3 regions of the Pseudoalteromonas sp. A757 genome follow, and region 1 is predicted to be linked to each of the others. Evidence: predicted binding sites of a transcription regulator. Region 1 holds the regulator's gene; each other region holds the start of a gene.

The links. Region 1 encodes FliA, which starts transcription of late flagellar genes. Its sites were predicted from a motif close to CTAAAGNTNNNNNNNNNNNNGCCGATA; they were not measured.
Region 2: the regulator FliA is predicted to act here: its motif matches at 983-1,009, upstream of DRB05_RS01325 (HAMP domain-containing methyl-accepting chemotaxis protein).
Region 3: the regulator FliA is predicted to act here: its motif matches at 1,302-1,328, upstream of DRB05_RS20605 (DUF3530 family protein).

The regions. Positions count from the first base shown of each region.
Region 1 covers NZ_QNQN01000072.1:152,187-154,460, forward strand. Annotated here, with positions in the region: gene DRB05_RS16310 (protein phosphatase CheZ) at 1-543, opposite strand, end outside; gene cheY (chemotaxis response regulator CheY) at 563-946, opposite strand; gene DRB05_RS16320 (RNA polymerase sigma factor FliA) at 989-1,723, opposite strand; gene DRB05_RS16325 (MinD/ParA family protein) at 1,726-2,274, opposite strand, start outside.
Region 2 covers NZ_QNQN01000049.1:30,953-33,226, forward strand. Annotated here, with positions in the region: gene DRB05_RS01325 (HAMP domain-containing methyl-accepting chemotaxis protein) at 1-951, opposite strand, end outside; gene DRB05_RS01330 (phosphate ABC transporter substrate-binding protein) at 1,161-2,129, opposite strand; gene phoR (phosphate regulon sensor histidine kinase PhoR) at 2,207-2,274, opposite strand, start outside.
Region 3 covers NZ_QNQN01000074.1:233,797-236,070, forward strand. Annotated here, with positions in the region: gene DRB05_RS20595 (2OG-Fe(II) oxygenase family protein) at 1-265, shown strand, start outside; gene DRB05_RS20600 (DUF368 domain-containing protein) at 311-1,246, opposite strand; gene DRB05_RS20605 (DUF3530 family protein) at 1,359-2,204, shown strand; gene djlA (co-chaperone DjlA) at 2,213-2,274, opposite strand, start outside.

The sequences.
Region 1 (2,274 bases):
AATAACACGACGGATAACCTGTCCTGTCAAATCCTGATAGTCTTGTGCCATCAGAACGTTGGTCATTAAACCTTGTAATTCGTCTGTCCGTGTCTTTGAAGTCTGCATAAAGCTGTCGAGATCATGACACAGAGATTTAAACTCACCGAGTTGAATATCCCTACTCATCAACCTATCCCAAGTGGGCTTTATTTGCGCTAACTCATCCGCAAGATTCTGCGCAAGAGGTAAGCTTTCTTCGACTGCGTCCATCGTTTTGTTTGCAGCGCTTTCCGTCATTTCCATAACATAATTAAGGCGCTGCTTTGCATCAGGAATAGCCTCTGTTGTGAGATCTGCAAGCCGAGTATCTAGTTCAAAGTTCTTTAAAGATTCGTGCAACTGACGAGTTAGCTTTCCAACTTCTGCAAATAGCTCCGATTGCTCTTTGTTAGCAGCTTCTAAAATCAGCTGGTCAGCTTTTTCTTGTTCACCCTGCTCTAAAAGCTCGACAAGTTGTTTTGCTTGTTCAAGTGTAATTTGAGGCGCAGCATTTACAGACATAGGCCATATCCCCTTGCTGTTAGCCTAGTCGCTCAAATACTTTTTCAAGCTTAGTTTTAAGCGTGCCAGCTGTAAACGGTTTGACAATATATCCGTTAACTCCAGCTTGCGCTGCTGCAACTATTTGTTCCTTTTTCGCTTCTGCGGTAACCATCAACACTGGAATGTGCTTAAGTTTTTCATCCGCTCGTATTGCACGAAGCAGATCAATACCTTGCATGCCCGGCATATTCCAATCAGTTACTACAAAGTCAAACTCCTGATTTTGTAGCATCGGAAGTGCTGTACTACCATCATCAGCTTCTTGAACATTGGTAAAGCCTAAATCTCTTAATAGGTTTTTGATTATTCTTCTCATAGTAGAGAAATCATCAACCACGAGAATTTTCATGTTCTTATCCAAAACTTCCTCCAGTGAGGTTCGAACCCAACTATTTTATGTACTCTAATTTATCCAGTCATTGATTTTAGCTTTAAGCTTTATCATTGCCTGACCGTGAATTTGACTTACTCGAGATTCACTAACATCAAGAATGGCGCCAATCTCTTTTAAATTCATTTCGTCGTTATAGTAAAGTGACAAAACTAAAGCGTCTCTTTCGGGTAACGCTTTGATCGCATTTACTAAAGACTCGTTAAAACGCTCATTTTTAACGTTATTAAACGGTTTGTCTAGCGCAAAATCGCTGTTTGCAGGGGTTATCACATCTTCATCAACCCCAAGATCCTCAATCCCGATGACTTTGCTTGCATTTACATCATGTAAAATATGATGGTACTCATCTAGAGATATATCAAGTTTTTCAGCGATTTCAGTGTCTTTTGGTTCTCGACCAAGGAGAGATTCTAGCTCGGAGATAGCTTCAGCCACCATTCGGCTATTTTTATGTACGGAACGCGGAGCCCAATCGCCACGGCGAATTTCATCCAACATCGCGCCTCGAATACGGATCCCCGCAAAGGTCTCAAAACTAGCTCCTTTAGTAGCATCGAAATTTTTAGATGCTTCAATCAACCCAATCATCCCCGATTGGATGAGATCGTCGAGTTGCACACTTGCCGGAAGTCGAGCTATCAGGTGACACGCCACTTTTTTCACCAGTGGAGCATGCCGTTCGACCACCTTGTGAAGATGCTCTGAAGTTTGATATCCCGCAGCTCTGTTGACCGGAGAAGCCATAATCACCCGTTTACAAGTTGTTCAATGAAAAATTCTAGATGACCGGAAGGTTGATGAGGAATTGGCCATTTAACTGCTTTAGCGGCAAGCCCCTTAATCGCAATCGCGGCTGGGGAGCTCGGAAATAAATCTACGATAGCTCTTTGTCTACGAGAGGATTTACGCATGTTTTCGTCAAACGGTACGGTGGCCACTAACTCCAGTGCTACATCTAGAAAACGATCTGTAACTTTTGAAAGTTTAGCAAATAATTCTTGCCCTTCACGCATGCTGCGGACCATATTGGCAACAATTTTAAAACGATAGACACCATGCTCTCTGCTTAACACTTTGATCAATGCATAAGCATCGGTAATAGAGGTTGGTTCATCACACACGACGACCATCACATCCTGTGCAGCCCGAGAAAAACTCAGGACCATATCAGAGATACCTGCTGCGGTATCAACAATTAATACATCAAATTGAGTGTTAAGTTCGCTAAAAGCGCGAATAAGCCCGGCGTGTTCTGCTGGAGTCAACTCTACCATATTTTGAGAGCCAGAGGTCGC
Region 2 (2,274 bases), on a different contig from region 1:
CGAGTGAGAGATATCACCCACACTTAACCGCATTTCTTCCATAGATTGACGTACCACTTCCGCGTCATGCGTTTGTTGCTTAGTTGCCCCTTCAGCTTTTTCCATGCCCTGAACAAGACGGCTTGAGTCTTTCATCAAAGGCTCGACGACACTCATGACCTCGACAACCGCCCCTTTTAGTAAAGCAACAAACTCATTGAAGTTTATGGATACTTGGCCAATTTCATCGTGAGAGCGCACATTGAGCGTGGTGGACAAAGAACCCTGCCCTTGCGCTAGCAGTTTCAGATTTTGCGCCGCATCCTTAGCGGAGTTGCCAATACCTCTTGCAATCACAACCGCTAAGAAAACCAGAACAAGTAAAGAAATAACAGCCACAATCAGCATTATCGTGAGCGCATTTGCTGAACGTGCTTCAGTGTTTTGTAGCAGTTCGACAAAGCGGTCGTCCGCGTTTGCTTTCGCCTTGGTAAAATCTGCGACTAGGCCTTCGTAGATTTCAGTTTTCTTTTTGGCATCTTCTTGAATACGGGAAAAGTCAGCTGTACCATCAATCATTCCCCCTGCAATTTGTTGCGCAATTTTGCCGTACTGCACAAGCTCGTCGCTATTATCTGAAGGCATAAAGCCGCTTTGTACCGACTCAATTTTTTGCAGGTTCGCTTGAATTTGCTGCTGATATTCTTTTGCTTTATCTAGCAACTCTGCATCCCCGAAGGTTACAGCTTGAGTGAATAGCTCATCTAAATTCTGCAGCTTATTTGCATTTTCTGTGGCGAGGTTAAGAATTTTATATGTCTGCTCCTCTAATTCATTTAATGCCCTTTGATTAGAGCTAATAGCGTTGTAATTAACAAACACGATAACCACAAAAGCGACAACCGCAACGAGCGTAATGGCGTGGATCTTTTTGGTAATACTAAGATCAGCAAAAGCAGTACCTAGACTCATATATACACCTTTTGAAGTAAGACGAGTTCATTATCGACTGATTTATTATAAATTTTAACTAAATATAGAATATTTCCAGCTTTTTTGCCGTTTTAGGATGAAGATTTAAACAAATTATTCAATCTGGGAACATGATGATGTAGTAACAAAAAATGCCGCTCAATGAGCGGCATCAATAACAACAAGTAATTAGCGAGTTGAATAATAGATTAGAGTAAACCTAACTTTTTCAATTCGCGTGTCGCCATTTCGCTAGAAAGAGGAACGTAACCATCTTTCTCAACGATCTTTTGACCTTCTTTAGACAATACCATCTTCAAGAATTCAGCTTCGATAGGTGCTAATTCTTTATTAGGGTGCTTGTTTACATATAGGTATAGGAAGCGAGACAGTGGGTATTTACCCTGTGCCACATTTTCTAATGTTGCATCAACGTAGTTTGTGCCTTTTTTCGCTAGTGGTACGGTACGTACGCCTGACGTTTTATAACCGATACCAGAGTAACCAATCGCATTCACTGAAGACGAGATAGACTGTACCACAGACGCAGAACCTGGCTGCTCGTTAACATTATTGCGGAAGTCACCTTTACACAGTGCTTTTTTCTTGAAGTAACCATAAGTACCAGATACAGAGTTACGACCATAAAGCTGGATATCTTTTGCAGCCCAATCCCCCGTCAGGCCAATGTCACTCCAGCGATTTGCTTGTGCTGATGCTCCACACTTGCGCGTTGAAGAGAAGATTGAATCAACCTGTTCAATTGTTAAGCCTTCGATTGGGTTATCTTTGTGTACAAATACTGCTAGGGCATCAATTGCGACACGAACTTCTGTCGGCTTATAACCGTAGCGCTTTTCAAAAGCCTCGATTTCTTTTGACTTCATCTTACGGCTCATTGGACCGAAGTTTGCCGTTGCTTCCGTTAGAGCTGGTGGCGCAGTTGAGGAACCAGCAGCCTGGATCTGGATGTTTACGTTAGGGTATATTCTTTTGTATTCTTCAGCCCAAAACGTCATCATATTGGCAAGCGTATCAGAACCTACAGAAGAGAAGTTTCCTGAGATACCGCTAGTTTTATTGTACTCTGGTAACTTTTCGTCTAAAGCAGATACTTGAGTAGAAACTAATGTAGTAATAGCCACACCCATTGCGGCAACTAAGCTTTTAAATTTCATTGGGGTCACTCCAGTTGTTGGTCCCAGTTATTTTACGCAGCTCATTGTGCAGCGATAAAATGACAATAAAATTACTCTTAAATTACACTTTTATGACTTTCATCATTTGTCATAAAAATTCGCTTTTGTTTTGGGAAAGCAAACC
Region 3 (2,274 bases), on a different contig from region 1:
TTTAACGCGACATAATGATATTGTAGAAGCTGAGGGCCGGGTTTATGCCTATGTACTCAGCCTAAGCAAAAGTTGGCACCCTGACTGGGGCGGGCTACTGCAGTTTTTTGAACCCGATGGCACACCCACTAAAAGTTATGCACCTAAGTTTAATTCACTGGTGGTTTTCGATGTGAGTAAAATTCATTCTGTGACTTACGTCGCGCCATTTGCAAAAGCGCCGCGACTCTCTGTCACGGGATGGTTTAGAACAATAGACATATAGGCGTTCGTTGAGCTTACGTATCTATTGTTCTAGATGTCTATTTTATTAATATTTTTCGCTTATCTTTTCGATGGTTAAGATCAACGCAAGGCCAGCGACGGCAAGCGCAATACATGCCAGCGTATTCGGGTCTTGACCGTACAGCGTACTGTATTGCGCAGGCAGAATGTTGGCCTGACTCAATGGCTTTTCGATACCACTGGAGTTCACGTAAGTCGTAAGCACTTGTTTCCAAGGCCACAATAAATTAAGCGAGCCCAGCAAAAAGCCAGCTAGTAGCGAGAACGTTACTTGCTGATAGTGCGCCAATAGCCAGCTGAGTAGACGCGAAAACGACATTAACCCCACAATACAACCGAGTAAGAATAGACTCACTAAGCCAAATTCAAGCTGGTTCACCGCACTGAGTACATGGCCATACATACCCAGCAACAGTAGAATAAAGCTCCCTGAGATCCCAGGTAAGATCATCGCGCAAATGGCGATAGCACCTGAAATAAAAAACATCCAATGAGATGCTTGCGCTTCAGCCGGTGAAAGGGAAGTAATAGCAAAAGCTATGATAGCACCGACTGCGCAGGCGATAATATTTTGGCCACTCCAATGAGAGACCTGTTTTGCAACATAGATAAAAGATGCGACGATAAGACCAAAGAAAAATGACCATACCAGTGTTTGGTGTGCCTCCAATAAATAAGTGATCACCTTCGCCAAAGACGCTGCACTGATGAGCAAACCAGAAAATACCGCCAGTAAGAAGCCACCATCAATGTGCTGCCAAGTGGCTTTTAGACCGTCACGGCGCAATGTGCTCAAGGCCTGTAAATTTACACTTTTAATGGCATTTAAAAAACGTGCATAGATACCAGTAATAAAAGCGATGGTACCACCAGAAACGCCCGGGACCACATCCGCAGCGCCCATTCCAGCCCCTTTTAAAAACATAAAGAGATAGTCTCGTTTGCTATCTTTGTACTGCACAAATTTCTCCTTTCATTTTCACTGCCGAGCAGTTTAACCCAAAAAATAGCGACAGCTAAAGCTTTCACTTAACTGGTCGATAACAAATTATGATGTTTTATGCGCTTGTACCATGATCATAAGAACGCTTTTATTACTCGCAACCTCTATATCCATCACGACTTTTGCAGCAGAGCACATTGATGCAGCACCGCTTGGTTCTCTGTATCAGCAAGACGCTAATCGCTTCTACGAGCCATCGCAGCTAATCAAGCTGGAAAGTGAAAATGAAAGCTTTTATGTGTTTCATCAAGAATATATGGCAGCCGCTCGCGAAGGCATCGTGATCTTATTGCCCGACATGCAAACTCCACCGCTCAATAACAGCGGCATAAGCTTTCTTGCAAAGCGATTAAGCGACGATGGTTATGATACTTATACCCTCACTCCGCCCGATCTTTCTTATGCACCGAGTTTGCTGGAGCAAGACATCGTGCTCCCCGACGCTGAAAAGCCTGTTCAGAAACTGATTTCACCCATTTCTGAATCAAATCTCGATGAATATAAAATGGCCTTGGTCAGCCGCTTCGAGGTACTTTATAACACGCTATCCATGACTCAAACAGAAAAGTTGGTGGTTGTCGCATTTGGTAATAGCGCAGGTTTATTCGGTGAGTATTTAGCAACACTGCCCAACCTACGTATAGATGCATTTGCCGTTGTTAGCCCACAATTGCCTAATGCAACACGGCAAAAGCATCTGGCATCCAACCTTTCTCTGATAAGCCCTGCTTTGCTGGATGTTTACTACAGTTTTGACAATCCAATTGTGGTCGATAATACGCAGGATAGAGCGCGCTGGGCAAGAAAGAATAGTAAGCTTGATTATCGCCAACGGGAGCTTTTTGGAGAAAAAACCGATCCTCTCCAACATCAAAGACTCAGAAAGGAATTACTCGGCTTTTTACGCGTCTTATAGTTTTCAGGTTAGCTCTTTTTTAAATATTCATAAGCAGACTGAATGTCTTGGCTTTTGCGCTTTGCCACTT